DNA from 2 places in the Aquitalea sp. ASV11 genome. Region 2 is predicted to be linked to the other one. Evidence: predicted binding sites of a transcription regulator. Region 2 holds the regulator's gene; the other holds the start of a gene.
What was found. The regulator sigma-54, encoded in region 2, starts transcription at its own class of promoters, with help from an activator protein. The targets are predictions, from matches to a motif close to CTGGCACGCTTCATGCTT.
Positions count from the first base shown of each region.

Region 1: the regulator sigma-54 is predicted to act here: its motif matches at 7,806-7,823, upstream of JHD62_RS13780 (NarK/NasA family nitrate transporter).

Region 1 covers NZ_JAELUD010000042.1:7,573-23,421, forward strand. The annotation lists gene JHD62_RS13750 (sigma-54-dependent Fis family transcriptional regulator) at 1-522, opposite strand, end outside; gene JHD62_RS13755 (hydantoinase/oxoprolinase family protein) at 929-3,073, shown strand; gene JHD62_RS13760 (hydantoinase B/oxoprolinase family protein) at 3,085-5,409, shown strand; gene JHD62_RS13765 (acetone carboxylase subunit gamma) at 5,435-5,941, shown strand; gene JHD62_RS13770 (ANTAR domain-containing response regulator) at 6,044-6,634, shown strand; gene JHD62_RS13775 (CmpA/NrtA family ABC transporter substrate-binding protein) at 6,644-7,747, shown strand; gene JHD62_RS13780 (NarK/NasA family nitrate transporter) at 8,001-9,203, shown strand; partial or broken gene nirB (nitrite reductase large subunit NirB) at 9,228-11,609, shown strand; gene nirD (nitrite reductase small subunit NirD) at 11,691-12,008, shown strand; gene JHD62_RS13795 (nitrate reductase) at 12,077-14,785, shown strand; gene cobA (uroporphyrinogen-III C-methyltransferase) at 14,802-15,563, shown strand; gene JHD62_RS13805 (OsmC family protein) at 15,567-15,849, opposite strand, start outside.
Region 2 covers NZ_JAELUD010000019.1:12,831-28,679, reverse strand. The annotation lists gene JHD62_RS08555 (flavin prenyltransferase UbiX) at 1-595, opposite strand, end outside; gene rapZ (RNase adapter RapZ) at 661-1,503, opposite strand; gene hprK (HPr(Ser) kinase/phosphatase) at 1,484-2,440, opposite strand; gene ptsN (PTS IIA-like nitrogen regulatory protein PtsN) at 2,433-2,897, opposite strand; gene hpf (ribosome hibernation-promoting factor, HPF/YfiA family) at 3,019-3,345, opposite strand; gene JHD62_RS08530 (RNA polymerase factor sigma-54) at 3,417-4,841, opposite strand; gene lptB (LPS export ABC transporter ATP-binding protein) at 4,845-5,576, opposite strand; gene lptA (lipopolysaccharide transport periplasmic protein LptA) at 5,573-6,127, opposite strand; gene lptC (LPS export ABC transporter periplasmic protein LptC) at 6,117-6,677, opposite strand; gene JHD62_RS08510 (HAD family hydrolase) at 6,674-7,198, opposite strand; gene JHD62_RS08505 (KpsF/GutQ family sugar-phosphate isomerase) at 7,217-8,197, opposite strand; gene JHD62_RS08500 (cation:proton antiporter) at 8,414-10,381, shown strand; gene JHD62_RS08495 (AsmA family protein) at 10,470-12,620, opposite strand; gene JHD62_RS08490 (SulP family inorganic anion transporter) at 12,939-14,606, opposite strand; gene aguA (agmatine deiminase) at 14,899-15,849, opposite strand, start outside.

The DNA of each region.
Region 1 (15,849 bases), on a different contig from region 2:
GATGGGTGCGGCGGCACAGGTCCATTGCTTGATATCCAGACAGTAATGCTCATTGGCATGAATCTGTACCGGCTGGCCGGTGGCAATGGCGGTTCCGATGGCATTGGTGCCAATGAGCGATTCGCTCCAGAAACCGCCGGGTGCCAGATTCACCTGCTCCCCTGCCTGCCTTGCGCGATGGGCACCATGTTGATCAAGAATCATGCCGTCTGCGTCGGCCAGCATGATCATCGAGCCGGATTCCTTGAGCACCCCCCGCAACAGGCCCATCACCGGGCGTGCCGCACCAAGCAGTGTTTCTGCCTGCTGGCAGCGTGCAGTCAGCAGCTGTTTGCTGTCGATGACCGGGGCAACTTGCAGTGTCGGGTTGACCTCGCTGGTGCGACAGCGCAGCCAGGACTGCCAGATGACCTGACGGATGGCATCGGTCGGGTTGCTTTCCTGGCAGATGAATGCTTCCCAGCAACTGGCAACCCGTTCATCGTTGACGGCACTCGGTATCAGCGGTTTTGAACGTGGCATGGAGATTTCACCTTCAGCATGAGTGGAATGAGGCGCGGCGGAAACAGCGTCAATCATCATGGAAATCGGGCAGGACCGGCCTGCACCCATCGGTCAGGCGGGCTGTCCGTATTCCGTACACTGTCCGCGTCCTTGTCCGTATTCAAGACATCCTGGCTGAGGTACGTTTTCCATCATGCCTTGTTTTTGTTTTTGCAAGTCATTGTAAACAAATGGAAAAGTGGGAAATCTGTTTTGGTTTCAGGGATGGCACGCATGTTGCCATTACCAGGCTGGGGACATTCCCCGTCACGTGGTGCCTGACATTGGTTTCTGGCCAAAAGATTTGTCGCAGCCAGGTTGGCTGCCACTTGATGTTGTCAGGGCAAGACCACGATGTCGAACCACTCAGTCTGGAGGAATCAATATGCAAAGGCGATCTGTCGTTCAGGTGATGGGCATTGATGCCGGCGGCACGATGACCGACACCTTTTTCGTCCGCGAAGATGGGCGTTTTGTTGTTGGCAAGGCACAAAGCAATCCTGCTGATGAGTCACATGCCATTTACCACTCATCGCGGGATGCGCTGGCACACTGGGGCCGGACGGTTGACGATGTGTATCCGGAGCTGGTGACCTGCGTGTACTCCGGCACCGCCATGCTCAACCGCATCCTGGCACGCAAGGGATTGCCGGTGGGGCTGATCTGCAACAAGGGCTTCGAGCAGATCCACTCCATGGGGCGAGCCTTGCAAAGCTATCTGGGCTATGCGCTGGAAGACCGCATTCATCTGAATACCCACCGTTACGACGAACCGCTGGTGCCGGTATCCCGCACCCGGGGTGTGACGGAGCGCACCGACGTGCAGGGAGAAATTGTCATCCCGCTGCGCGAGGATGAGGTTCGCCTGGCCACCCGCGAGCTGCTGGAAGCCGGTGCCCAGGCCATCGTCATTTGCCTGTTGCAGTCGCACAAGAATCCGCGCAGCGAACAACAGGCACGCGACATTGTGCTGGACGAACTACAGCAAGCTCATGCAGATATCCCGGTTTTTGCCTCGGTGGACTATTACCCGTCGCGCAAGGAAAGCCACCGCATGAATACCACTATTCTGGAGGCCTACGGGGCTGAGCCATCACGTCAGACGCTAAAGCAGGTGAGTGAGCTGTTCAGCAAATATGGCGCCCGCTTTGACCTGCGGGTAATGGCCACCCACGGCGGCACCATCAGCTGGAAGGCCAAGGAGCTGGCACGCACCATCGTGTCCGGCCCCATCGGCGGGGTGATTGGTGCCAGGCTGCTGGGCGAATACCTGGGTGATGACAATATCGCCTGTTCGGACATCGGCGGCACCAGCTTCGATGTCGCCCTGATCACCAAGGGCAACTTCGCCATCAAGTCCGACCCGGACATGGCCCGGCTGGTGTTGTCGCTGCCGCTGGTCGCCATGGATTCGGTCGGCGCAGGCGCCGGCAGCTTCGTGCGGCTGGACCCGTACAGCAAGGCCATCAAGCTGGGGCCGGACAGTGCGGGTTACCGGGTAGGTACCTGCTGGCCGGAAAGTGGGCTGGATACCGTATCGGTGTCGGACTGCCATGTGGTGCTGGGCTATCTGAATCCGGACAATTTCCTTGGCGGAGCCATCAAGCTGGATGTCGCCCGTGCCCGGAAGCATATCAAGGCGCAAATTGCCGACCCGCTGGGCCTGAGTGTGGAAGATGCCGCAGCAGGTGTCATCGAGCTGCTGGACCTCACCCTGTCCGAATACCTGCGTGCCAACATCAGTGCCAAGGGCTACAACCCGGCGGAATTCACCTGCTTCTCCTATGGCGGGGCCGGGCCGGTGCATACCTATGGTTATACCGGCGGCGTCGGTTTCAAGGACGTGGTGGTCCCGGCCTGGGCGGCTGGCTTCTCGGCCTTTGGCTGTGCCTGTGCCGACTTTGAATACCGCTATGACAAGTCGGTGGATCTGGGTGTGGCGCAGCATGCCAGCGCAGCCGAAAAGGTGGCAGCCTGCCAGACCTTGCAGGAGGCATGGTCCGATCTGGCGCTCAAGGTGATCGACGAATTCGTGCTCAATGGCTATCAGCCCGAGGATGTATTGCTGATACCCGGTTTCAAGATGCAATACATGGGGCAGCTGAATGATCTGGAAATCGTCTCGCCGGTCACCTGGGCCAGCACGGCCGAACACTGGGACCGGATGGTCGAGGCCTTCGAAACCACCTATGGGCGGGTTTATGCCACTGCCGCACGCTCGCCGGAGCTGGGCTTTTCCATTACCGCAGCCATCCTGCGCGGCACGGTAATCACCCAGAAACCTGCCTTGCCGGAAGACCCGGACGCCGGCCCGGTTCCCCCCGCAGCCGCCTGCCTGGGAACCCGCCCGTTTTACCGCCACAAAAAATGGTCTGAAGCCACGCTGTGGAGCATGGAGGGCCTGAAGGCCGGCAATCACATCATCGGGCCGGCCATCATCGAATCCGATGCCACCACCTTTGTGGTGCCCGACGGCTTTGCCACCCGGCTGGACAAGCACCGACTGTTTCATCTGAGCCAGCTGCAATAAGGAGATGCACCATGAACATGTTCAACCAGCGGGAATTCAAGACTGCCGACCTTTTGCACAACGGCCAGACCCTGAAACAGTATCGCGACGCCATCATCGAGCGTACCCGTGCCACCGGGCATTACAACGGGCTGACAGAGCTGGCGCTGCGCGATGGCGACCCTATCGGCTATGAAAAGCTGTTTTCCAAGCTGCGCGGCGGGCTGGTGCATGCCCGTGAAACCGCCAAGAAAATTGCCGCCAGCCCCATCGTCGAGCAAGAGGGCGAACTGTGCTTCACCCTCTACAACGCTGCCGGTGACTGCGTGTTGACTTCCACCGGCATCATCATTCATGTCGGCACCATGGGGGCTGCCATCAAGTACATGATTGAAAACGACTGGGAGAGCAATCCCGGCATCCATCCCGGTGATATGTTCACCACCAACGACTGTGCCATCGGCAATGTGCACCCCTGCGACATTGCCACCATCGTGCCCATTTTCTGGGAGGAAAGGCTGATAGGCTGGGTGGGTGGGGTTACTCATGTCATCGATACCGGCGCGGTAACGCCGGGCTCCATGTCCACCGGGCAAACCCAGCGTTTTGGTGATGGCTACATGATTACCTGCCGCAAGACCGGCATCAACGATGTACCGCTGCGTGACTGGCTGCACGAATCGCAGCGTTCGGTACGCACGCCCAAGTACTGGATCCTCGACGAAAAAACCCGCATCGCCGGCTGCCACATGATCCGCGATCTGGTGGAGGAAGTGATCCGGGCCGATGGCATCGAGGCGTATGAGAAATTTGCCTTCGAAGTCATAGAAGAAGGGCGTCGCGGACTGATGAGCCGGATCAAGGCCATGACCCTGCCAGGTGTCTACCGCAAAGTATCTTTCGTCGACGTACCGTACAAACACGAAGACGTGCAGGTATCCAATGCCTTTGCCAAGCTGGATTCCATCATGCATTCCCCGTGCGAGATGACCATCAGGCCGGACGGCAAATGGCGGTTGGACTTCGAAGGGGCCAGCCGCTGGGGCTGGCACACCTTCAATGCCCACCAGGTGGCGTTCACTTCCGGCATCTGGGTGATGATGTGCCAGACTCTGGTGCCCACCCAGCGCATCAATGATGGCGCTTACTACGCCACCGAATTCCGCCTGCCCAAGGGCACGTGGTGTAACCCGGATGACCGTCGTACCGGTCATGCCTACGCCTGGCATTTTCTGGTGTCCGGCTGGTCCGCCTTGTGGCGCGGGCTGAGTCAGGCCTATTTCAGCCGTGGCTACCTGGAAGAAGTCAATGCCGGCAATGCCAACACCTCCAACTGGCTGCAAGGCGGCGGCATCAATCAGGATGGTGAAATCCATGCGGTCAACAGTTTCGAGGCCAGCTCTTGCGGCACTGGCGCCAGTGCCATCAAGGACGGACTGAACCACGCCGCGGCCATCTGGAACCCGGAAGGCGACATGGGCGACATCGAAATCTGGGAAATGGCCGAGCCGCTGCTTTACCTGGGGCGCAATGTCAAAACCAACTCCGGTGGCTATGGCAAATACCGCGGTGGCTGCGGTTTTGAAACCTTGCGCATGGTGTGGAAGGCACAGGACTGGACCATGTTCTTCATGGGCAATGGCTACATGAACAGCGACTGGGGACTGATGGGCGGCTACCCCTCAGCGACCGGCTATCGCTTTGAAGCCCACAGTACCGGCCTGCAACAACGCATTGCCAGCGGCGAGTCCTTGCCCTTGGGCGGCGACACCGATCCATCGCAACCGGATTACGAGCGTCATCTGGCAGCGGGGGCCAGGGTCAAGCGCGACAAGCAGTGCATGAGCACCGAAGACTGTTACGACAACTACGACCTCTACCTCAACTACCTGCGCGGCGGACCGGGTTTTGGCGACCCGATAGACCGCGACCCCAAGGCGATAGAGGCCGACCTGAACCAGCAATTCCTGCTGCCGGAATACGCAGAACGCGTGTATGGCGCGGTGTTCAGCTGTGACAGCAAGGGCCGTTATGCCGTGGACGTGGCAAAAACCCGGCAGCGGCGCGCGCAAATGCGGCAGGAAAGGCTTGCCCGTGCGCAGCCCACCCGCGTCTGGATGCAGCAGGAACGCGAGCGGATTCTGGCCAGGCAGGCCTCGGTACAGGTGCAGCACATGTTTGCCACCAGTTTTGCCCTGTCGGACAAGTTCAGCCGCCAGTTCAAGGCCTTCTGGAGCTTGCCGGATGAATGGCAGCTGCTGGAGAGCGAGCTGGGCGTACCGTCTTATGGTGCCAAACACCGCATGGATTTGTCCTTGCTGCCCGATGTCACCACCGTAGTGCAGGTGGAAGAGTAAAACCCCATGCTGAAGGAGACAGCACATGTCGGCATATACCAATGAACAGATTTCCCATCTGGTGGATGGCACGCTGGACTGGGACACTACCTTTCGCATGTTGTCCATGCCCAAGGATCAGCAGCGCTTCGTGCAATACCTGGCCGCCTTGCAGGAAAAGGTGCGCTTCCCCGACCGCATCATCCTGCCACTGGGCCCGCATTTGTATATCGTGCAGTCCTGCCAGGACAAGCGTTGGGTGACGCAGTGCGATTGCGGCCATGTGTTTGGTGATTACCGCGAAAACTGGAAGCTCAATGCCATGATTCATGTGCGTGATAGCCCCGAAGCCATGGCTGAGGTGTACCCGCCGCTGATGGCACCGGACACGCAGTGGCAGGTGTATCGCGAGTATTACTGCCCGCAATGCGCCACCATGCATGATGTGGAAGCACCCACCCCCTGGTATCCGGTGATTCACGATTTCGAACCGGACATCGAAACCTTCTATCAGCAGTGGCTGCAAATACCGCTGCCAGAGCGGGCCAACTGAGTCCAAGGGCTAAGCGGTGCGGGGTGCTTGCAGTTCCTCGCACTGGCTGGCCTTGGGCACGAATATTGCATCCCTGGTGGTCATCACCCGATGATGGCTGCCATGACTGCTTCCACTCCATTACGACTATTACTGGTCAACGATACCGACCGCCCGATGGCCCAGCTGCATGCTGCGCTGACGGCGGCTGGCTATCTGGTGGTGGCAGAGGCGCAAGGCGCAGCGGAGCTGCTGCAACTGGTGGACAGCCAGTCTCCCGACATCATCATCATTGATACCGAATCCCCCTCCCGCGACACACTGGAACAACTGGCACTGATGGGCCATGCCGCGCCACGCCCGGTGGTGATGTTTGCCGAGCAAGGCGGCTTGCCCGCCATTCAGGCTGCGGTCAGTGCCGGTGTCACCGCCTATGTGGTGGATCAGGTGGCTGCCAGCCGCCTGGCACCGATCATCGACATGGCGCGGGTCAAGTTTGAAGAAGATGCCCGCCTTAAAAAACGTCTGCTGCAGATGGAAGAACAACTGGCAGAACGCAAGCTGATCGAACGCGCCAAGGGCATTCTGATGGAGCGCCGCCAGCTGTCCGAAGCCGACGCCTATGCGCTGCTGCGCAGCCAGGCCATGCAAAGCGGCTTGCGGCTGGCCGAACTGTCCCGCCAACTGATCAACTCCAGCAAGCTGCTGGGCTGAAAGACATTCATGACTGTTCCCGCATGCTTGCACACACTGAATCTGGGCTTTGTCGCACTGACAGATTGCGCACCGCTGGTGGTGGCACAGCGTCTGGGGCTGGACCGTGAAATGGGTCTGCAATTCTGCCTGCATCGCCAGCCGTCCTGGTCGGCGGTGCGCGACAAGCTGATCAGCGGCCAGCTGGATGCCGCGCATGCGCTGTACGGACTGGTGTATGGCATGCAGCTGGGTCTGGGTAATCCGCCCTGCGACATGGCCATCCTGATGACGCTGAACCAGAACGGGCAGGGCATCAGCCTGGCTCCTGCATTGGCCGATGCCTATTGCCAGGGTGCCAGCCTGATGGAAATCAGCCGGCAACTGGGCCGCCCGCTGGCACTGGCGCATACCTTTCCCACCGGCACTCACGCCATGTGGCTGTATTACTGGCTGGCCGCCCAGGGTGTGCATCCCTTGCGCGATGCCCGTTGCGTGGTGATTCCACCGGCACAAATGAGCGATGCCATGCAGGCCGGTGTGCTGGACGGATTTTGCGCCGGTCAGCCCTGGCATGCACTGGCACAGCAGCGCGGCGTAGCCCGCCTGGTGACCGACAGTGCAGTCATCTGGCCGAATCACCCGGAAAAGGTGCTGGCTTGCCGACGCGAACTGGCACAGCAGCAGCCGGATGTGGCCGGGCGTCTGGTACAGGCGCTGCTGCTGGCCTGCCACTGGCTGGATCAGCCGGAAAACCACGCACTGGCTGCCGGCTGGCTGGCCGCGGAAGACTGCCTGGCCATGCCGGCGGAGCTGATCCTGCAACACTGGACCGCTGCAGATGCCGGTCTGCTGCATTTTTGTGATGAAGGCCGCGTCAATTACCCTTATCCGTCGGATGCCTTGTGGTTTTTGCAGCAATACCGGCGCTGGGGCATGTGGCAGGGCAATGACGCGGCCGCCGTGGTGGCCAGCGTCAACCAGACCGCCTTGTATGAGCAGGCAGCCCGAGCCTGCGGCTTGTCATTGCCAGCGGTACATGACCGTCACAGCGTGCTGATGGACGGCAGCCACTGGCCAGATTATTCCGGCAGTGCGCCCAGTGTCGGTGCGCTGTCGCAATACACGCACTGATGCGGTGCAATATCCGGGCAGAACCGGCATGAATACTCCCGCAAACAGCATTTTCCGGCTGGCACGCAAATTGCAATAAGTGCGGTGTAGCAGCGCAACGGCGTGCTGACTGCACCATACATCACGGCAGTGGCCAACGGCGGCCACTACCGATACGGACAACGGCGTCCTCTCCTGACTTCACAGTCAGGGAGGGCGCCGTTTTTGTTTTGGCCATTTGGCGGGAAGCACGCTTCCCCGACAGGAGTACTACATGGACCGCACTTTCTGGCAAGCCGGACACAAGCCGACCCTGTTTTCAGCCTTTCTGTATTTCGACCTCAGTTTCATGGTGTGGTATCTGCTGGGCCCCTTGCAGGTGCCCATTGCCAGCGCACTGCATCTGTCCACCCAGCAGCGCGGCCTGATGGTGGCCACGCCGATTCTGGCGGGGGCCATCCTGCGCCTGCTGATGGGCGTGCTGGTGGACCGTATCGGCGCGCGCGGGGCCGGCATCATCGGCCAGCTGGTGGTGATTGCCGCCTTGCTGGCTGCCTGGCAGGTCGGCATTGCCAGTCTGGGTGGTGCGCTGCTGCTTGGCTTGTTCCTGGGCGTGGCAGGGGCCTCGTTTGCGGTGTCGCTGCCGCTGGCCTCGCGCTGGTATCCGCCGCAGCATCAGGGCACGGCCATGGGCATTGCCGGGGCGGGTAACTCCGGCACTGTGCTGGCAGCGCTGTTTGCCCCGGCGCTGGCACTGGCTTTTGGCTGGCAGAACGTGTTCGGCCTGGCCTGCATTCCGCTCATTGCCGCGCTGCTCATTTTCACCTGTTGTGCCAAGGACGCACCGAATGCGCCGCCAGCCAAGAAGCTGGCTGACTATCTGGCCGTGCTGAAAGAAAAGGACGCCTGGTGGTTCATGTTTTTCTATTCCATGACCTTTGGCGGCTTCTCCGGCTTTGCCAGCGCGCTGCCGGGCTACTTTCACGACCAGTTTGCCTTTGATGCCAAAACGGCAGGGCTATACACCGCCGCCTGTGTGTTTGCCGGTTCGGTGATGCGGCCGCTGGGCGGCATGCTGGCCGACCGTCTGGGCGGCACCCGTTCCTTGCTCGCGGTGTATCTGTGCTGTGCGCTGCTGATTGGCGCGGCCGGTTTCAATGTGGGTGGCCCATCGGTGGCACTGCTGCTGTTCATCCTGGCCATGCTGTGCCTGGGTGCCGGTAACGGTGCGGTGTTCCAGCTGGTGCCGCAACGCTTTGGCAAGGAAATCGGCGTGATGACCGGCCTGGTAGGCATGGCGGGCGGGGTTGGTGGTTTTGCGCTGGCCGCCAGCCTGGGAGCCATCAAGCAGGCTAGCGGTGGTTATTCCGCAGGTTTGTGGCTGTTTGCCTGCCTGTGCTGCCTGGCCTGGCTGAGCCTGGCTGGGGTGAAACAACGCTGGCGCAGTGGCTGGACCGTTGCCGCGGCACGGGTATAAGAAGCAAAGGAGAGCAGGATGAACATGGCAGAACTGCAGGGCAAGGCCCGGCAAAAGCTGGTGGTGGTGGGTAATGGCATGGCCGGTATCCGCACGGTGGAAGAGTTGCTGGGCCTGGCACCGGATTTGTACGACATCACCGTGTTCGGTGCCGAGCCGCACCCCAACTACAACCGCATCCTGCTGTCGCCGGTATTGGCCGGGGAGCAGGACTTCAAGGACATCATTCTCAACAGTGTTGAATGGTACGCCGAGCACGGCATCACCCTCTACATGGGCAAGAATGTGGCCACCATCGACCGGGTACGGCGCAAAGTCATCGCCGAAGACGGTACCGAAGCGGCTTACGACCGCCTGCTGCTGGCCACCGGCTCCACGCCCTTCATCTTGCCGGTACCGGGCAAGGATCTGGATGGCGTCATCAGCTACCGTGACATCCGCGATACCGAGCTGATGATGGACGCCGCCAAGACCAAGCGCCAGGCGGTGGTGATTGGCGGTGGCCTGCTGGGGCTGGAGGCCGCCAACGGACTGAAGCTGCGCGGCATGGAGGTCACCGTGGTGCATCTGGGTGACTGGCTGCTGGACCGCCAGTTGGATGATGTAGCCGGAGACTTGCTGCGGCGGGCGCTGGAAGAGCGCGGCATCGGCTTTTTGCTGGGCAAGCAGACTGCCGCCATTCTGGATGACGGCCAGGGCGGTGTTGCCGGGGTGCGTTTTAGCGATGGCGAAGAGATAAACGCCCAACTGGTGGTGATGGCGGTAGGCATTCGCCCCAATACCGCGCTGGCCGAATCCTGTGGCCTGCACTGCGAACGCGGCATCGTGGTGAGCGATGCACTGCAAACCTACGACCCGCGCGTCTATGCAGTGGGCGAGTGCGTCAGTCATCGTGGTGTGGCCTATGGTCTGGTAGCCCCCTTGTTCGAGCAGGCCAAGGTGTGCGCCAACCATCTGGCCCAGCTGGGTATTGGTCGCTATCAGGGCTCAGTGCTGTCCACCAAGCTGAAAGTCACCGGGATTGATTTGTTCTCGGCTGGTGACTTCATGGGCGGCGAGGGCATGGAAGACATCGTGCTGTCCGACCCGGCAGGCGGCGTGTACAAAAAGCTGGTGATCAAGGACGACAAGCTGGCCGGGGTCTGCCTGTATGGCGATACCGCCGATGGTGCCTGGTACTTCAAGCTGCTACGCGAGGGCCGCTCGGTGGCCGAATTGCGCGACACGCTGATGTTTGGCGAATCCACCATCGGGGACTCCGGCGTGCAGGGCCAAAGCAAGGCCGCCTGCATGCAGGACAGCGACGAAGTGTGCGGCTGCAACGGCGTGTGCAAGGGCACTATCGTCAAAACCATCAAGGACAAGGGCCTGTTTACCCTGGACGAGGTGAAAAAGCACACCAAGGCGGCCAGCTCCTGCGGTTCCTGCTCCGGCCTGGTGGAGCAGATATTGATGAGTGTGGTGGGCACGGATTTTCAGGAAACGCCCAAAACCAAGGCCGTGTGCGGCTGTACCGAGCGCAGCCATGGCGAAGTGCGCAAGGCCATTCGCGAGCAACATCTGCTGACCCATGCCGAGGTGTTCCATTTTCTGGAATGGCGCACCCCCAATGGCTGTGCCACCTGCCGCCCGGCCATCAACTACTACCTGTTGTCCAGCTGGCCGCACGAGGCGGTGGACGACCCGCAAAGCCGCTTCGTCAACGAACGGGTGCACGCCAATATCCAGAAGGACGGCACCTTTTCGGTGATTCCGCAGATGAAAGGCGGCGTCACCACCGCCAGCGAGCTGCGCCGCATTGCCGACGTGGCCGACAAATACCAGGTGCCGATGGTGAAGGTTACCGGCGGTCAGCGCATCGACCTGCTGGGGGTGAAAAAGGAAGACCTGGTCAATGTCTGGCAGGACCTGGGCATGCAGTCCGGCCATGCCTACGGCAAATCCATCCGCACGGTGAAAACCTGCGTCGGCAGCGAGTTCTGCCGCTTTGGCACCCAGAACAGCACCCAGATGGGCATTGATCTGGAAACCATGCTGGCCAATATGTGGTCGCCGCACAAGGTGAAGCTGGCGGTGTCCGGCTGCCCGCGCAACTGTGCCGAAGCAGGCATCAAGGACGTGGGGGTGATTGCGGTGGATTCCGGCTGGGAGCTGTATGTAGGCGGCAACGGCGGCATCAAGACCGAAGTGGCGCAGTTCCTGTGCAAAGTAAAAACCGCCGAGGAAGTAAAAGAATACAGCGGCGCCTTTTTGCAGCTTTACCGCGAGGAAGCCTACTACCTGGACCGTACCGTGCACTTCATCGCCCGTGTCGGACTGGATGTCATCAAGGCCAGGGTAGTGGCCGATGCCGCCAGCCGCCAGGCCTTGTATCAGCGCTTGCTGTTCTCGCTGCAAGGCTTGCCAGACCCATGGGCGGCACGCATTGCCGGTACGCAGAAAAACGAATTCATTCCGATCAAGCTGGAAGCCTGAGGAGCGCACGTCATGACAGACAGCCAACACTGGGTACTGATTTGCGCCCTGACTGACATTCCGCTGCAAGGCAGCCGGGTGGTGGAACGCGCCAGTGGCAATGTGGCGGTGTTCCGCACCCATGATGACAAGGTGTTTGCCCTGCTGGACCGCTGCCCGCACAAAGGCGGGCCGCTCAGCCAGGGCATTGTGCATGGCGAGTCTGTTACTTGCCCGCTGCACAGCTGGAATATCGACCTGGCCAGCGGCGCAGCACGCGCGCCGGACGAAGGCTGTGCCCGCCATTTTCCGGTGAAGCTGGAACAGGGCATGGTGCTGCTGGGCTTGTGAACAAGGCCTATTGCAAAGGATTGCAACGGGTTGCAACGGGACCTTGTCATCAGAAAAGGATGGGCAAAATGGGCAGGACTGAAACCCGCTCCACCTGCTGCTATTGCGGCACAGGCTGTGGCGTGCTGATTGCCAGCGAAGACGGACGCATTACCGGTGTACGGGGCGACCCGGAGCACCCGGCCAATTTTGGCCGGCTGTGCAGCAAGGGGCTGAGTCTGGCGGCCAGCGCCGCCAGCGACAGTGGCCGTGCGCTGTACCCGGAAATGCGGCTCACCCGCAACGCGCCGCGCCAGCGCGTTGACTGGGACGCTGCGCTGGACAGCGTGGCGGAAAGCTTTGCCCGCATCATCCGCCAGCACGGGCCGGACGCGGTGGCATTTTACGTCTCCGGCCAGTTGCTGACCGAGGACTACTATCTGTTCAACAAGCTGGCCAAGGGCGTGGTGGGCACCAACAATATCGACACCAACTCCCGCCTGTGCATGTCCAGCGCTGTTACCGCTTACAAGAAAGCCTTTGGTGCCGATGGCCCGCCCAGCTGTTATGCCGATCTGGAACAGGCCGACTGCGTGCTGTTTGCCGGCAGCAATCTGGCCTACGCCCACCCGGTGCTGCTGCGACGGCTGGAGGACGCCCGCGCGGCAAGGCCGAACACGCGCTGGATTGTGATTGACCCGCGCCGTACCGACACCGCCGCCATGGCCGACCTGCATTTGCAGATTCAGCCCGGCACCGATGTGGCGCTGTTCAATGGCATGCTGCATCACCTGATCTGGGAAGGGCTGGTGGCGACGGATTACATCAGCGCCCATACCGAAGGCTTTGCCGAACTCAAGCAGATGGTGCGCAACACCACGCCCAAAATGGCGGCGGAAATCTGCGGCATCCGCGAAGAAGACCTGATCCAGGCCGCCGAGTGGTTTGGCCACAGCCCGGCCAGCCTGTCGCTGTACTGCATGGGGCTGAACCAGTCCAGCCACGGTACTGACAAGAACCTGGCGCTGATCAACTTGCATCTGGCAACGGGGCAGATCGGCAAGCCCGGTGCCGGGCCGTTCTCGCTCACCGGCCAGCCCAATGCCATGGGCGGGCGCGAAGTGGGTGGCATGGCCACCATGCTGGCGGCGCACCGTGATATCGACAATGCCGCGCACCGTGCCGAAGTGGCCGCCCACTGGGGCGTGCCGACCGAGCGGCTGTCGGCCACGCCCGGCCTGCCCGCCATTGCCATGTTCGACGCCTTGCAGCAGGGGCGCATCAAGGCCATCTGGATTGCCTGCAGCAACCCGGCGCATTCGCTGCCCAATCTGCCGCAGGTGCGCGCCGCACTGGCGCAGGCCGAGCTGGTGGTGGTGCAGGATGCCTTTGCCCATACCGACACCACTGCGTTGGCCGACATCCTGCTGCCTGCCGCGACCTGGGGTGAAAAAGAGGGCACGGTCACCAATTCCGAACGCCGCATCAGCCGGGTACGCGCCGCCGTGCCGCCACCGGGCGAGGCGCAAAGCGATGGCTGGATTGTCAGCCAGATTGCCCGCCGCCTGGAAGCACTGCTGTATCCCGGCGCGGCCAGCCTGTTTGCTGATACTGAAGTCGCCAGCGTATTCGACGAACACCGCGCGCTCACCGCCGGGCGGGATCTGGACATCAGCGGGCTGGATTATGCCTTGCTGGACAGCGCCGGGCCGCAGCAATGGCCGCTGCCTGCTGGCGCGGTACAGGGCCAGGCGCGGCGTTATGTCGATGGCGTGTTTGCCACTGCCAATGGCCGCGCCCGTTTTCATGCCGTGCGCTACCAGCCACCGGCAGAGAATGTATCGGCGCATTACCCCTTCCGCCTGCTGACGGGCCGCTTGCGTGACCAGTGGCATGGCATGAGCCGCACCGGCCGTCTGCCACAGCTGTTTGCCCATCGCCCGGAACCGGCACTGGAGATGCACCCGGACGATGCCGAACGGCGTGGCCTGCAAGCGGGCGACTTGGTGCGCATCAGCAGCAAGCGTGGCCAGCTGGTATTGCCGCTTGCCATCAGCCGCGAACTGCCCGGCGGCACGGTATTTGCGGCCATGCACTGGAATGGCCAGTTTCTCAATAGTGGCGGCATCAATGAAACCAGCCAGCCGCAGGTGGATGGCCAGTCCTTCCAGCCGGAACTCAAGCATGCCGCCGTCAAGGTGGAAAAAATCAGCCTGCCCTGGCGGGTAACGGCGGCGCTGCGTTGTGACGACCTGCCCGCCATGCAGGCGCGGCTGGCACCGCTTCTTTGCCAATGCAGCTATGCCGCCATTGCGCTGCATAACCCGGATGTCTTGCTGTTGCGCGCCGCGCACGAACAGGCGCTGGATGGCTGGCTGCAGCAACTGCTGGATGTGCTGGGCCTGCAGCCCGGTCCTGATGTGCTGGAATACCGCGACGACCGCCGTGGCGTGGTCAAGCGCGTGGCCTGGGCCGATGGCCATCTGGCGGCCTTTGTGTTTGCCAGCAGCAATGTCACAGACGGCCCGGCAGCGGACAGCCTGTTGCAGCAACTGCAAGCCGGTGAGGCATGGCAGGGATCACGGCTGACTGTGTTTGCCCCGGCCGGACAGCGCGCCGTGGTGCGCGAAAAAATGGTCTGCCAGTGCCGGCAGGTAGGCGAAAACACCATCCGCCAGTGTCTGGAGCGGGGGGATAGTGTGGAACAACTCAAGGGCACACTGGGCTGCGGCAGCGTCTGCGGTTCCTGTGTGCCGGAAATCAAACGCATGGCCGCCACTATGGCGCAGCCTGCCTGAGCACAGGAGTAACAGCATGAAACGCGAAACCGGCAAGGTAGTGCTGCTGGGGGCAGGCCCCGGCGATCTGGAACTGCTCACCCTCAAGGCGGTGCGCCAGTTGCAGGGGGCAGAAGTACTGCTGCTGGACGAGCTGGTCAACCCGGACATCGTCAGTCTGGCTCCGCAGGCGCAGGTGGTGCGGGTGGGCAAGCGCGGTGGTTGCAAGTCCACGCCGCAGGATTTCATCCAGCGCCTGATGCGCCGTTATGCCTTGCAGGGCAGGCGGGTGGTGCGGGTGAAGGGCGGTGAGGTACTGCTGTTTGGCCGCGCCGGTGAGGAAATCCGCTACCTGCAACAACACGGTATCGCGGTGGAAGTGGTGAACGGCATCAGCGCGGCACTGGCGGCAGCCGCCAGCCTGAGCGTGTCGCTCACCCATCGTCAGCATTGCCGTGGCGTGACGCTGGTGACTGCCCACGCACAGGACCACAGCGAGCCGGACTGGCAGGCGCTGGCTGCCACCGGCACCACGCTGGCCATCTACATGGGCATGAGCCGCATTGCCAGCCTGAATCAGGCGCTGCTGCAACACCTTCCAGCCAGCACCCCGGTGGCAGTGGTGCAGTGGGCCAGCACCCCGCAGGAGCAGCGCCTGCTGAGCACCCTGGCAACGCTGGAAGCCGACGCCTTGGCCGCAGGCATGGGCAGCCCGGCCATCATTCTGGTGGGCGAGGCCATGGCCGAAGCCAGCCTGCCCGCCATGGCGCAGCCCGCAGCAGCGCAAAGCTGCGCCTGATTCTCACACCTGCGTCTCGTCCAGCCCCACCGGCTGACACAGCACGGTGGATGTCACGGAATTGGCGATAAAACAGTTGGCATGCGCTTGATGATGCAGCTGGGCATGCTGGGCCGCGCTGGGCGGGTTGGCACTGCCAAATTGCACCTCCGGCCGCAGCGTGACGCGGGTGATGGCCAATTGCCCGGCGGTATTCTTGCCCATCTCGCCACTGGCCCGGTCCAGATAGCGCTCCACGGTGAAACCGGCGCGGGCGGCAAGGTCCAGAAACCACAGCATATGGCAG
Region 2 (15,849 bases):
GGGGCATCAGGCTATTGGGAACGCGTAGCTGGTCCAGTATGCGGGCGACCACGAAGTCCACCATGTCTTCGATGGTGGACGGGTGCGTATAAAAGCCCGGTGATGGTGGCAGGATCACCACCCCAAGCCTCGCCAGCTTGAGCATGTTTTCCAGATGAATGACGGAGAAAGGTGTTTCCCGTGGTACCAGAATCAGCTTGCGCCCTTCCTTGATGCTGACATCGGCAGCCCGTTCAATCAGGTTGTCGCTCATGCCTTGTGCAATGGCGGCCAGGGTGCCCATGGAGCAGGGACAGACCACCATGGCGTCGGCCGGGTTGGAGCCGGAGGCGACCGGAGCAAACCATTCTTCACGGCCAAATACCGCCAGCTGTCCTTCTGTGGCAGCTGTGCGTTGTTGCAACCATTGGGCAAATTCGGCAGGGCGGGAGGGAAGTTGCAGGTCCATCTCCTGCTTGGCCACGATTTGTGCAGCCTGGGAATAAAGTACCCACACGCGGACGCCTGCACCAATCAGGGTGTCGATCAGCCGCAGGCCATAGGGCAGGCCGGAGGCTCCGGTAAGGGCAACGGTAACGGTTTGGGGTGTTTGCATCTTGTTTCCAGTGGCGGTCCTGCCTGCCGGCGCAGCGGGATGCTGCGAGCCAGGCAGGTGACCGGTCAGGATTCGCGAAACAACTGGCGATGTCGTAACAGGACCTGTTCGGCCGGAAAGGCCTTGGCCAGTTGTTCGGCAATAAAGACAGAGCGATGCTGACCACCGGTACAGCCGATGGCCACAGTGAGATAGCTGCGGTTTTCGCGGCTGAATTCGGGCAACCATTTGAGAATCATGCAGCGGATATCTTCCGCCATTTGAGCGACCAGCGGTTGCCCCGCAAAAAAGTCGACGATGGGTTGGTCGCGGCCGGTAAACGGACGCAAGGCCAGGTCGTAATAGGGATTGGGCAGGCAGCGGACGTCAAACACGAAGTCGGCGTTCAGCGGAACGCCATGCTTGAAGCCGAAGGATTCGAAAATGATGGTGAGCCGACTGCTGTCTGCTTCCACCAACTGCTTGATGGCCGTTTTCAATGCATTGGCTGATAATTCGCTGGTGTCGATGCGAATACCCATTTCCTGCACGCTGGCCAGTAGTTCCTGCTCCAGCTGGATGCATTCCTCCACCGTGGAGCCGCTACCCGACAGTGGATGCCGGCGGCGGGTTTCGGAAAAACGCTTGACCAGGGTTTCCGGCTTGGCCTCGAGAAACAGCAAGCGTACATCCACGGCTTGCTGACGCAGTTTGTCCACCTCGGCAGGCAGTGCGCCCAGCGAAGGGCTGGAGCGGGTGTCCACGCTGATGGCAATCTGCTGGTAGCCATAATCGGCATAAAGCGACATGGCTTCGTGCAGCATGGTGGCTGGCAGGTTGTCCACACAGTAAAAGCCAGAGTCCTCCAGTGCGCGCAGGGCGATGGATTTACCGGAACCGGACAGGCCGCTAATCAATATCAGGCGCATTTTCCTGATCTCTGAGGAAGTTGGTATGGCGTTCGATGAACTCACGGGTACTGTCGATACCACGCAGTTGCAGGATGTAGTTGCGCACAGCCGCTTCAACCAGCACCGCAAGGTTGCGACCTGCCGCAACCGGCAGCACCACCTTGCGCACCGTCACGCCAATGATGTCCTGGGTTTCCGACTGGATGTTCAACCGGTCCAGGGCCTGCATCGCCTGGTCGTTGGCCTTGACCAGGTGAATAATCAGTTTTAGCACCTTTTTCGGACGCACAGCGGTTTCGCCAAAAATGGTACGGATATTCAGGATGCCCAGGCCGCGCACTTCCAGAAAGTCGCGCAGCAGCGGCGGGCAACGGCCTTCCAGGGTTTCCGGGCCGATGCGGTACAGTTCCACCGCATCATCGGCCACCATGCCGTGACCACGGGAAATCAGTTCCAGTGCCAGTTCGCTCTTGCCCATGGCCGAATCGCCCATGATCAGCACGCCGATTTCCAGCACATCCAGAAACACGCCATGCAACACGGTGGAAACTGCCAGTGCGCGCGCCAGATAGATGCGCAGCACATCCATCAGGTAGGGGCTTTCCAGCGGTGTGCTCATCAGCGGCACATTGTGGGTGTGGCAGTAGTCGCGCAGCAGTTTGGGCACTGGCTGGCCATTGGCCACCATCACCACAGACATGGTTTTGTGGAACAGTTGGTCCAGCGCGGTCTTGGCGGCGGATTGTTCCAGCCGGTTGAGGTAGTCCACCTCGGCCAGACCCAGCACTTGCACCCGGTTGGGGTGAATGAAATTCAGGTGGCCGACCAGGGCCAGGGTAGGGCGTTGTTCGTCATTGCCGATGGGGCTGTCCGCGCCGCCGGTGCCTGCTACCCAGGTCAGGTTGAGCTTTTGCTGGTTGTCCTGATACAACCGGCGCACGGTAATGCTAGGCATGGTTGGTATTCCATCCGGTGAGCAGCTGGTACAGATCGGCACGCGAGCTTGCGCTGAGCAGTTGTTCACGCAGCTGTTTGCTGGAGAACAGCTGTGCCAGCTCCGAGAGCACCTGCAAGTGCAGGTCGGTTGCCTGTTCCGGCACCAGCAGGACAAACAGGCTTTGCACCGGCTTGCCATCCGGCGCATCGAAAGGAATCGGGTTCTTCAGGCGAATGAACACGCCTGCCGCTTCCTTGAGCCCTCTGGCACGGCCATGCGGAATGGCCACCCCTTGGCCAAGGCCGGTGGAGCCCAGTTTTTCCCGGGCAAACAAGCAGTCGAAAATTTCACTGCGGGCGATGCCGTGGGTGTTTTCGATAAGGAGGCCCACCTGCTCGAAGACGCGCTTCTTGCTGGCGACATCCAGGTCCGGGAGGATGTGATCCTGTGTCAGGATTTTGCCAATCAGGCTCATAGGAATGGTTGCACGCGGCTACAGAAACTGGCCAATTCTACGTTGCCTTCATCAAAATGAAAAAGGCTCCGAGCAAATAAAAACGGGAACCCGCCGGGTTCCCGCATCGAATACATAATGCTTACAAGCTGGCTTCCGGTTGAACCTGCGGGCTTGCTGCACGGTGTTCGCTTTGTTTTTCCTTGTGCTTGAGTACCTGGCGATCGAGCTTGTCCATCAGCGCGTCGATGGCAGCGTACATGTCGGAGTCGGTGGCCTCTACGTGGATATCCTTGCCGGAAAGGTGAACATTCACTTCCGCCTTCTGTACCAGCTTGTCTACCGACAGGGTGACAGCAACGTCAATCACGTGATCGACATGGCGGGTGATGCGTTCCAGCTTGGTTTCCACGTATTCGCGGATGGCCGGGGTTACTTCGAGGTGGAGACCGGTTACTTTGAGGTTCATACCCTAACTCCTTCTTGTGTTGACTACCCGGTCGGGTCGGCCGGGCGGGCGGATATTCTTCAAGGCGTGAATCACAATGCCTTGCGCAGATTGACCGGCGGTATCTGCATAGCTTCACGATACTTCGCAACGGTGCGTCTTGCAACCTGAATCCCTTGCTTGCCCAGTTCGTCGGCAATGGCGCTGTCCGAAAGTGGCTTGGCCGGGTTTTCACCGTCTATCATGCGGCGGATATGCGCCTTGATGGCCGTTGCCGAGCATTCGCCGCCGCTGTCGGTTTCCAGTGCACTGCCAAAGAAATACTTCAGCTCGAACAGACCACGAGGGCAAAGCAGGTATTTCTGCGTAGTGACGCGTGAGACGGTCGATTCATGCAGGCCTAGTTCGTCTGCGATGTCCCGCAGGATAAGCGGCCGCATGGCGACTTCACCGTGTTCAAAGAACGCTTGCTGTCTTTCGACTATAGCTTCTGACACTTTCAGAATGGTGTCAAATCGTTGCTGGATGTTCTTGACCAGCCATTTGGCTTCTTGCAGCCGGCCAGTCAGTTCGCCTGCGCCTGCCCGGTTTTCCGACAGCATCTGGGCGTATAGCTGGTTGACACGCAAGCGCGGTACCGCGCCGTTATTGAGTTCGGCCACCCAGTGACCACGCCGTTTGCGCACGGTGACATCCGGAATGACATAGTGCACGTCTTCACCGCCAAAGCTGGATGCAGGGTGGGGTGTCAGCCGGGCGATCAGCTGCTGTGCCTGGCGGATGGCTTCGTCATCCACGCCCAGAATGCGCTTCAGGCGGGTGTAATCGCGATTGCCCAGCAGCGTCAGGTGCTCGGCCACAATCTGGCGGGCCAGTGCATGGCCGGGCTCATTGGCGGGCAAACGGGCCAATTGCAGGCCAAGCGACTCTGCCAGGTTGCGCGCGGCAATGCCGGGGGGGTCGAATTGCTGTAACAGGCGCAATCCGACCATCAGTTCATCGGTTTCCAGTTCCAGTTCCAGCGGCAGGTTGCTGGCCAGTTCTTCCAGATCGGTAGTCAGGAAACCGTTGTCGTCCAGTTCTTCAATCAGCAGCTGGACGATGGCCTGGTCGCGGGTGGGCAGGGTCAGTTCACCCAGCTGCGCCAACAGGTGTTCGCGCAGGCTGACCGGGCAGGGGACGTTGAGCATGGGGTCGAATTCATCGTCCCCGTCGTTGCGTCGGCTGCCACTGCCCCAGTCGGTGAGTTCGCCATTGCTGGCGTCCTGGCTGTTGTCACCATCGCTGCTGTCCGACGCCGTGCTGGTGGATTCTTCCTGGGCAGCCGGCGTTTCTGCCTGGCTGCTGTCATGCGAGGGCGGCTCATCGCCGCGTTCCAGCATGGGGTTGTCCAGCAAGAAGCGTTCGACTTCTGCCTGCAGGTCAAGCGTGGACAGCTGCAACAGCTTGATGGACTGTTGCAGTTGCGGCGTGAGGGTGAGTTGCTGGGAGACCCGTAGCTGTAGTGACTGTTTCATGGCTTACAGGTGGAAGTGCTCGCCCAGGTAGACCTGGCGCACTTTCTCGTTGTTGACCAGTTCTTCCGGCTCGCCGGAAGCCAGTACCGAACCATCACTGATGATGTAGGCGCGATCGCAGATGCGCAGGGTTTCACGCACATTGTGGTCGGTAATCAATACGCCAATGCCACGCTGTTGCAGGAAGGTGATGATTTTCTGGATGTCGATGACGGCAATCGGGTCTACCCCGGCAAACGGTTCGTCCAGCAGGATGAAGCGTGGGCGGGTGGCCAGCACGCGGGCAATTTCCACTCGGCGGCGCTCGCCACCGGACAGTGCCAGCGCATTGCTTTCGCGCAGGTGGGCGATATTGAGGTCGTCAAGCAACAGGCTGAGTTCCTGCTCCAGCTTGTCGCCCTTGTAACCGGCAATTTCCAGCACCGCCGTGATGTTTTCTTCCACCGTCATCTTGCGGAAAATGGAAGCTTCCTGCGGCAAATAGCCCAGTCCAAGGCGGGCGCGCTGATGAATGGGCAGGTGGGTGATACTGTTGCCATCCAGCGTGATTTCGCCTTCATCGGCACCGATCAGCCCGACAATCATGTAAAAGCTGGTGGTCTTGCCGGCACCGTTGGGGCCAAGCAGGCCGACCACTTCCCCGCTCTGGATCTGCAGGGCGACGTCCTTCACCACCGTACGTTTTTTGAAGCGTTTTTTCAGGCGCTCCACTTTCAGGATGCTGGGGCCGCTCATTGGGTGTTTCCGTCTGTTTTCTTGCCAGCTGGGCTGTTGTCCCTGGGCTTGGGCTGAATGATGGCTGTCACGCGGCCGCCATTGCTACTGGCACCACTGCTGACTTCATACATTTCGGTTTCGGTGTTGTAGGTAATGACATTGCCGATGACCAGATCACTGCCACGCTTGACGCGGGCATTGCCGGTGAGCACGGCAACGTGGGTGACGGTGTTGTAGTCCAGCTGGTTGGCCTGGCCTTCGATCCATTCGTTCTTGCCGTCCATTTTCTGGCGGAAGTTGACCTGGCGTCCGGTGGCCTGCATGGTCTGGTTACCCTGTTTGTCCTGGGTGACCGTGGCGCGGTCGGCATTGAGCTTGAGTGTGCCCTGGATGATGACGACATTGCCTTGCCATACCGTGACGCCCTTGAGCTGGTCGAGGTTGCCCCGGTCGGCACTGATTTCGATGGGCTTGTCCCGGTCGGCCTTTTCGGCATGGGCGGTCTGGATGGCGCACAGGCCGAGGGCCAGCCAGGCCAGCCGGATGAAGCGGCGGCAGTTATTTTTCATAAGTGGCCTTTGCGTTGGACAGCAGCTGTAATTGTCCAGCCTGCTGTTCGTAAATGAAGCCCACGGCGCTGCCGCTGGACTTGCCATAGTAGAAGTGCGTGAGGGTATCTGCGCGGGCAATGTGCTTGACGGTGTCAATGCGCATATTGCTGCTGACTACGCGGGTTTCCAGTTGCGTGGCGGTGGCCGGCTGGATCAGCGTGACTTTCTTGTCGAACAGTACCTGTTTGGTCTTGCTGTTGTAACGGCCGCTTTCACCAATGGCATGGTAGGCCAGTACGCCATTCTTGTAGCTTTGCAGGTCCGGCGATTCGAAATACGACTCGGTGCGGTCCGGGTATTGCCACATGCGGCTGGCAATCATCTTGTCCTGCAGCATGCCCTTGGGGTCGAAGCGGGTGGCCATCACGCCCTGCGCCACGACTTCAGGCTTGTTCGGGTCCAGCTCGTGCTTGCTGGGCTGCCAGCGTGACACGGCATCCAGCCAGACGGTCAGCAAGCCGGTGATCAGCACCAGCAGGATGGGAAACAGGCGGTGCGAACGGATCATGCTAGATACCGTGCCACGATGGCGTCAAAATTGCCTTGCGCCTGCATGATCAGCTCGGCCAGTTCACGCACTGCGCCCTGACCGCCGGGGAAGCCGGTGACATAGTGCGCATGCTGGCGTACCAGGGTGGGGGCAGCCGGCACGGCCACCGCCAGGCCGACGCGGCGCAGAACCGGCAGGTCGATCAGGTCGTCGCCGATGAAGGCGCATTGTTCCAGCGTGACATCCGCCTGTTGCAGCAACTGATTCAGGGCTTCCTGCTTGTTGTGGATGCCGCCGAAGTAAAAGTCGATGCCCAGCGCCTGTGCGCGGTGTTCCACGCAGCGGTCGGCCCGCCCGGAGATGATGGCCAGCCGTACGCCAGTGGATTGCAACAGCTTGAGGCCCAGGCCGTCCTGCACATAGAAGGACTTGCTCTCTTCTCCCTGGGCATTGTAGTAAATGCGGCCATCGGTCATGACGCCGTCAACGTCCATGATCAGGAGCTTGATCTTGCGGGCTTGTTCGGTAATGGCTTGCATGGGCTTCCTTGTTGCCGGCTAGACGACGCCGGCCTTGAGCAGGTCGTGCATGTGGATGGCGCCGGCCAGCTTGCCGTCGGCATTCACCACCAAGAGGCTGGTGATGCGGCGCTGTTCCATCAGGTGGACGGCCTCGGTGGCCAGCTTGCTGTGCAAGATGGTTTGCGGGGCGGGGCTCATCACCTGGTCGATCAGCAGGTCGTAGATATTGCCGGAGCGTTCCAGCGTGCGGCGCAGGTCCCCATCGGTATAGATACCCTTGATGTCATTGTCCGCCGTGGCAATGGCCACCATGCCCAGGCGCTGGTGCGACATTTCCAGCAAGGCATCTTTCAGCGGCGTGCCGGGCAATACGCGCGGCAGTTCGTCGCCACTGTGCATCAGGTCCTTGACATGGACCAGCAGACGCCTGCCCAGGCTGCCGCCGGGGTGTGACAGGGCAAAGTCTTCCGGGCCGAACTGGCGGGCATCCAGCAGGGTGACTGCCAGGGCATCGCCCAGCGCAATCTGCACCGTAGTGCTGGTGGTGGGGGCCAGGCCCAGCGGGCAGGCTTCTTTTTCCACCTGGGTGTCCAGGAGGATGTCGGCTTCGCGGCCCAGCGAGGATGAGGGGTTGCCGGTCATGCCGATCAGCACCAGCCCCTTGCGCTTGAGCGCGGGCAGCAAGGCAACCACTTCACCGGATTCGCCGGAGTTGGACAGGGCGATGACCACATCCTGTGAGGTAATCATGCCCAGGTCGCCGTGGGCGGCTTCGGCCGGGTGAACAAAAAAGGCCGGGCTGCCGGTGCTGGCCAGCGTGGCGGCGATCTTGCGTCCGACATGGCCGGACTTGCCCATGCCTGTTACCACAATGCGGCCACGGCAGGCCAGAATGGCATCCACGGCACGCAGAAAATCGCCGTTCAGGCGGCCTGACAGGGCCAGAATTGCATCCGCCTCGGTCTGCAGCACTTCACGTGCCAGATCGAGCCGGGAGCTTGTTTGCGCTTTTTCCATAGGGGAAAGTATATCAAAGGTTATAATCGTCGGAGGCAGAAGCTGGTGCATCTTTTGCTTGGCGTGTGATTTTGCCCTGTCATGGCGTCATGCACCTGCCTGCCTTTTTGTTCCTGACCATGCGCTTGCCGGATGGTCGGGGCGCTTGATCATTGCCTTGTGCCGTGCTGCTTGTCATGGCTTTTTCCCGCTTTTTCACAGGAGATGGTTGCGTTCATGCATTCGCTCGCCCCGATTGTGCTGGTTTTGCTGGCTGCCGTGTTGTCCGTTACCTTGTGTCGCAGCTTGCGCGTACCGCCTATGCTGGGCTACCTGGTGGTGGGTTTCCTGGCAGGACCCGGTGTGGCCAGCGTGATTCCCGAGGGCGAGGAAACGCAGTTCCTGGGTGAAATCGGCATCGTGTTCATGATGTTCTCCATCGGGCTGGAGTTCTCGCTGCCCAAGCTGCGGGCCATGCGCCATCTGGTATTCGGCCTTGGCCTGGCACAGGTGGTGGTGACCTTGCTGCTGATTGCCGTGGTGATGGGCTGGCTGACCGGCTCTGCACTGTCCGGCTTTGCCGTGGGTGGCGCGCTGGCCATGTCATCCACCGCCATTGTCAGCAAATTGCTGACCGAGCGGCTGGAGCTGAACCTGCAGCACGGACAACTGGCCATCGGCGTGCTGCTGTTTCAGGACATTGCCGTGGTGCCGCTGCTGATTCTGCTGCCTGCCTTTGCCGGTGGCAGTGAAACCCTGTGGATGGACCTGGGCCTGGCTGCGGTGAAAGTGGTGGCGGTGATGGCCTTGCTGCTGTTTTTCGGCCAGCGCCTGATGCGACCCTGGTTTCATCTGGTGGCCAGACAGCGCTCGGGCGAGCTGTTCATGATCAACGTCTTGCTGATCACCCTTGGGGTGGCCTGGCTGACCGAGCTGTCCGGCCTGTCGCTGGCACTGGGTGCCTTTGTGGCCGGCATGCTGATTTCAGAAACCGAATACCGCTATCAGGTGGAAGAGGACATCAAGCCTTTCCGCGATATCCTGCTGGGCTTTTTCTTTGTCACCGTCGGCATGCGCCTGCAATTGCCCATCCTGTACCAGCGCTTTGGCGAAGTGGCGCTGATGCTGGGCTTGCTGCTGCTGGCCAAGCTGGGCATCGTGTTTGTACTGGGGCGGCTGCTGCGTCACCAGCCCAATCATTCCATGCGTGCTGGCCTCGCCCTGGCGCAGGGCGGTGAGTTCGGCTTTGTGCTGCTGGCCTTGTCCGGTAACCTGGGCCTGATTGCCGAAAGCACCGAGCAGGCCGCCATTGCCGCCATCCTGCTGTCCATGCTGGTGGCACCCTTCATGATCATGCACGGCGAAGCCATCACCCGTCGTCTGGTGAAGCAGGACTGGATGATGCAGGCCTTGAGCCTGCACCACTTGCTGGTGGAAAGCATGGGCAAGTCCGACCATGTGCTGATTTGCGGTTATGGCCGTAGCGGTCAGGCGCTGGCCCGTTTGCTTGAGACGGAAGACATTCCCTTCTTTGCGCTGGACATGGACCCGGAGCGGGTGCGCGAGGCTGGCGAGGCTGGCGACCCGGTGGTGTTTGGCGATGCCGGGAAGAAAGAAGTGCTGGTAGCCGGTGGCCTGATGCGCGCCAAGGTAGTGGTGGTGACCTTTGCCGATACCCATGCGGCGCTGCGCATTTTGCATACCGTGCAGTCTGCGCGGCCTGATCTGCCGGTGATCGTGCGCACGGTGGACGACAGCGATATCGACCAGCTGCGCCGTGCCGGGGCGGACGAAGTGGTGGCCGAGGTGATGGAGGGCAGCCTGATGCTGGCCTCGCAAGCGCTGATGGTGCTGGGGGTGCCGCTGAACCGGGTATTGCGCCGTATCCGTTCGGTACGTGAAGAACGCTACAACCTGTTCCGTGGCTTCTTTCGCGGTACCAGTGATGATGGCGAGGGGCTGGACGAGGCCCTGGTGCCGCGCTTGCTGAGCATTCAGGCCTGCCCTGGCGCGCATGCCATCGGCCATCCGCTGGGTGCTTTGCAGCTGCAGGCGCTGGGGGTGGAGGTCAAGGCCATCCGCCGCAACAGCATTCGCCGGCTGGATTTTGACGACAGCTTTGAGATCGCCGCCAATGATGTACTGGTGGTGCTGGGGACGCCGGAACAACTGGCCCTGGCTGAAAGCCGTATCCTGCAGGGGTGATCTTGCAGAGCTGATGCAAGCTCCGGCATGACAAAGGCCGTGTCACTGACACGGCCTTTTGCTTTGGCTGACGGAAGTAAGACCCGGTTCAGGGCAGAATGGTGGTGATCTGCTTTTTCAGTTCCTGCTTCAGCGCCTGCTGCTTTTCACCTTCGGTCTTCTTGCCCTTCACCATGGCGTTGAAGTCCAGCGCGTAAACCGGAGCATTGAGCGGGCCGGTAATCTTGAGCGGTACGTTGACGCCCTTCAGACGGCTGAATTCTTGCGGATTGGCCTGCACATCCATGGTGTAGTCCACAATATTCTGCGTCAGGTCCACCTTGCCAGCGCCTTTCACATTCACCAGCTGTGACGCCAGCTGCATGTTCTGACTGCGCGCCACGCCCTTGTCCAGCCGGAAGGCGGCGGACAGGGTGGAGAAGGTGGTTTTCTGGTCGGCCTGCGCCGGTGAATTCCATTCCTTCAGTTCTGCCGGCAGGTTCTTCAGTGCGGCTACCAGGTCGATACCGGTCAGCGCGCCCTTGTTCAGGCTGGTTTCCACATTGCCGGTCAGGGTGTTGCGCAGTTCGAGGAAGGACTTGCCATCCGCGGTCACGTCAATCTTGCCATTGCCCTTGCCATCCAGCCGGTTGAAGTTGAGCAGGTCCACCAGCAGCGGGCGGATGTTCATGTCCTTCAGTGTCTGCTTGACTTCCAGATGCGGTGTATCGCGGCGCGCCAGCAGCATGTCGCCTTGCAAGCGGCCTTGGTAGATGTCGGCGGACATCTGGTCCAGCTCCAGTTCGCGCGGGTTGATGCGCACGCTGGCATTGAGGTTGTTCATGCGGAAGCGGCCCATGGCCAGTTCGCCAACGGCCACTTTGCCGGTCAGGTCGAAGTAGTCCAGCCAGTCCAGCGGAATCGGCTTGCCGTCCTGGAAAATGGCCACCGGATCGCCCTTGCTTTCGGGCAGATAGCGGTTCAGGTCCAGCTTGCCCACCGACAGCGTGACTTCATGCCGTGGCTTCATCAGGCCAAACTGGCTGACGGTGACCGACAGGTCCGAGCCGTCCAGCTTGCCTGCCACGCGCAGGTTGAGGCGGGGCTCGTCCAGATCACCATCCAGCGCACCTTGCATGCTGGACACCAGCTTGCCGCGCGGCAGCAGCGGGGTGGTGACGGTGGCGGTCATGTTCAGGGGCTGCATGCGCAGCTGCTTCATGCCCATCAGCGCCAGCGGTGCATCCAGCTTGAAGTTGAGGCGGGTGTCACCGGCTTGCCAGTTGAAATTGCCATTCACCTTGTCGGCAGCCATGCCACCTTCGGTCAGTTTCAGGTTGTCCAGGCCCGCGTCCAGCTGGTACTGGCTGTGGGCATAGCTCAGCTTGCCACTCAGACGGCCGGTGGGAATGCTGACTTCATTGAAGCTGGCATTGAGCTCGGGCACCTTGAGTTCCAGCTGGCTGCTGGGCCGCTCGCTGCTGAAGCGGAAGCTGAGGTCCTTGCCGGAAGTCTGCAAGGTGGCAAAGTTGAGTTTGTACTGGCCGGTGGCGGCAAACTTGCTTTCGCCAAGGCCGGGTACTTCGGAAATGGCCACGGCGTCCAGCTTTTCCAGGCTGACCTGATCATCCTGAATGGTGAGCGGGGTGCTGACCGCCAGGCGGATGGGGCGCTTGCCATTGCTGAGAATGGCAGCGGCAGTCAGGCTGGCGCCACTGCGCAGGTCGTCGGCGTCCAGGCTGACGGTATCCAGCTTCTGTTCGGTCCCGCTGCTGTGATCGCTATACAGCACGGTACCTTCACGGACTAGCAGGCGGTCCAGCTTCATGCTGACGGTACCGGGGGAGCGATGCAGCAGCAGGTCCATGATGGACAGCCGGCCATCGGTACCACGGGCAATGCTGGCGGTGACGCCATGCATTTCCAGCGCCTTGATTTCGCGGTTGCCGGTTAGTAGCGGAATCCATGACAGATAGACATCCAGCTGTTCCACCCGGGCAAAGCTTTGCTTGCTGCCAGGTTCGCTGATGTTCAACTGGTGAATGCTAAGGCCCGGGGACGGGAATAACAGCGGCGTGATCTTGCCTTCCACCGCGACCTGTCGTCCGGTGTCATTCAGTGCGCTACTGAGGGTCTTGCGCACGGCGGCTTCATCAAACTGCCAGAAAATGAGGGCCTGTATCAGTACGAACAGCGCAATCACTGTGCCGCTGCCGTAGACGGCAATGCGTAGCCATAGCCGGCCGGAGTTCCATTTCATGAGTGCATCTTCGGGGGGCTAAGCGGAGTGTTTCATATGCAAGCATGCGGTGGCTGACAGGGATAAGGCAGCCGCTTGCCCGAGTTTGGCGAAGCCAAAATATTACCGGGCAGCCCGCATTTGTAAAGCGCGAATTTTAGCATGAAATGCTGCCAGCGGCCCGGGATGGCTGGAAAGGCCCGTCACTCGGGCGGCCCAGCCGCGGGATGGCTGGCGGGGCCGGGACTGGTTTACCGTTTTTAACCGGTTGGCAGCCAGATGGTGCTGATGCTGGCGTAGTACGGGGGGAGGGGGGATGTAGAAGAAATTGCTAACGGTTTACTCGCGCCCGGTTTGCATGAAGTGGATGAAGCGCGGCTGTGCCGGGCGGACAGTTCCGACATGACCGGCCCGGCGTTGTCGTGCCGCCACCGGTCGGGGCGAAGGTGCTGCGGGATGGGCGCAGCTGGCCGACATGCCCCATTGTTGTAACTGGCTGGCAGTCGCTCCGTCCTGGCACAGCAATTGCAAACGGTAGCCATGTTCATCGCACCACAGGTGCAGGCGGTGCAGGGTTTGCATGGCCGAACTGTCCAGGCTGGCCTGGCGCAGGCACAGCTGCACCAGATCGCCACGGGACAACTGTGCCGCGATGGCAGCTTGCAACTGGTCGTGCAGGCGGCTGGCCGAACCGAAGTACAAGGGGCCGCACAGCTCGGCCGTCAATACCGCGGGCTGCTGGCTGCCGGTATCGGCAGGCTGCAGGCGGATGTCTTGCAAGGGGTTTTGCTGACTGGCGCGATAGCAGAACTGCCAGGCAGACAGCACCAGACCCACCACGATGCCGGCAAGCACATTCATGGCCAGAAAGGTGAGCATGGTGCTCAGTAAAATACCGCGCTCTGCCTGTGCCAGCGCCGGCCAGCGTTGCAGCCAGTGGCTCAGCAGTTCCACCCCGAAATATATTAATACCCCGCCCAGCACATAAGGCTGGATCAGGCCCAGCATCCATTGTTGCTGCCAGATGGCCAGCAGGCAGCAAGTGACAAAGCAGATGGCCAGCGGCCAGCGCCGGGCACCCATGCGGCCGGCCAGCAGGCTGTCGGACAGCATGATGCTGACCGGGGGGGTGGCGCACAATGCAGAGACCAGACAGGCCAGACCGTTGACCCGCATTTCCTGGTTCAGATCAGCCCGTGCCTGCTGCGCCTGATCCAGCGCCATGATGTTGCTGGTGCTACCCAGCATGGCCATTAACGCGGCGGCCAGGGCCGTAGGCAGTGCTGACAGCACTTCCTGCCATAGCGGAAGTTCCAGGCCGGGCCACAGGGGGGCGGATGACTGCTGCAGCGCTGTGGCTGGTGAAGGCCCGAACAGGCAAGCCAGGAGCAACAGTGCAGTCAGGGTGGCGGGGTGATCCATCTTGCGCATGCACAGCAACAGCAAAATGCCAAAGCCCACTCCCCAGCCCAGCTGCATTGCCTGGCCGCCGTCCAGCTGCCAACTGGCAGGCTGGGTCAGCGACAGGCTGTGCCCGGCGGCAATGCTCAGGCCGAACACAATCAGCAGCAGGCCGCTGCTGGCCATGAAGGCAGCCAGTACCGGATAGGGCAGGCAGCGCGCCAGTTGTCCTGCGCGCAAACGGGCGGCCAGCAAGAAGGCGGCGCCGGTCAGCAGGGCGGTCAGGGCGTTGATGCACAGCAAGGTGGACAGCACCTGCCCGGTCGACCATGGCTGGCCCAGCAGATGCAGGCTGCTGGCGGTAACCATGGCGGAAAGGATGACCATGGCCGGTTCATCCAGCCCGGGAATGGCCAGTTTAAGCCGGCTGTTGCCGGCAAGCAGCAGCATGGCCAGGCAGCAGGATGCCATCATCAGGGTGAACAGCAGTGGCCGTAGCGTAGCGGCATGCAGGGCGTTGCCCAGCAGGTCGGAAAAGGCTGCGTTGACGGAAATGGCAATGCTGGCGGTGATCAGCCCGGCGCTGATGCTGTGAAAGCTTTTCATCTGTCGTGTCCCATGCCTGGAGTGAAACCGTCATGCCTTTGGCCGGTCTGTGCCGTATTGCCCGCTGTCCAGTACGGTGCAGGTGACGGAGCTGATGGCAAGGCGGCTGTGGCGAACAGGCATTGGCCATCGATCAGGTATGGTTTGATGTTAAGAGGATTGTGCGGCGACACACAATAATGCAAACAGACTATGCTTTTGTGCTGGATCGTTCACGGGCAAGGCCTGGCAAATGAAAAAGCCAGGCGTAAGGCCTGGCTTTTGTGGTGCCGGATTCAGTGGAGAGAAGTGCTTAGCTCGCCTTGCCTGCCGGAATCTGCTGGGTGATGCAGTGGATGTTGCCACCGCCCAGCAGCACTTCACGCGCCGGTACGCCGACAATGCGGTATTCCGGGAAGATTTCCTGCAGGCGGCTGGCTGCTGCCTCATCAGTACGTGCATCCAGCAGCGGGTAGATGATCTGGCCGTTGCTGATCAGGAAATTCACATAGGACGCCGCCATGCGCTCGCCCACTTCACGCGGGACGGCCTGACCGCTGGCTACCACGCCGGCGGTTTCTTCCGCGGTGTAGTACAAGGGGCCCGGCGACAGCATCTTGTGGATCTTCAACTGGCGGCCCTTGGCATCGCGCGCTTGCGACAGCACTTCATAGGCGGCCTGCGAACGCGGGTATTGCGGGTCGTTTTCATCGTCCACCCAGTGCAGGATCACCTCACCCGGACGGGCAAAACAGCACATATTGTCGATGTGGCCGTCGGTTTCATCCATGAACACGCCTTCCGGCAACCAGATGAAGTGGCTGACGTTCAGGTATTCGGACAGCAAGGCTTCAATCTGCTGTTTGGACAAATGCGGATTGCGGTTGGGGTTGAGCAGGCACTCGGCGGTGGTCATCAGCGTGCCTTCACCGTCGACATGAATCGAGCCGCCTTCCAGCACCAGCGGCGCGGCGTAGCGGTCAAAGCCATGGTGGGCCAATACCTGGCTGGCCACGGCGCTGTCCTGGTCCCACGGGTGGTACAGGCCACCGTTGAAGCCGCCCCAGGCATTGAACTGCCAGTCCACGCCGCGCACCTTGCCTGCCTGGTCGATCACCACGGTGGGGCCGCTGTCGCGCATCCAGCAGTCATCGCTGTTCATTTCCACCAGCGTCACTTCGGCTGGCATCACGGCACGGGCTGCGGTCATGCATTCTTGCGGCACGGCCATGAACACCGGGGTGGCTGCGGCAATGGCCTTGGC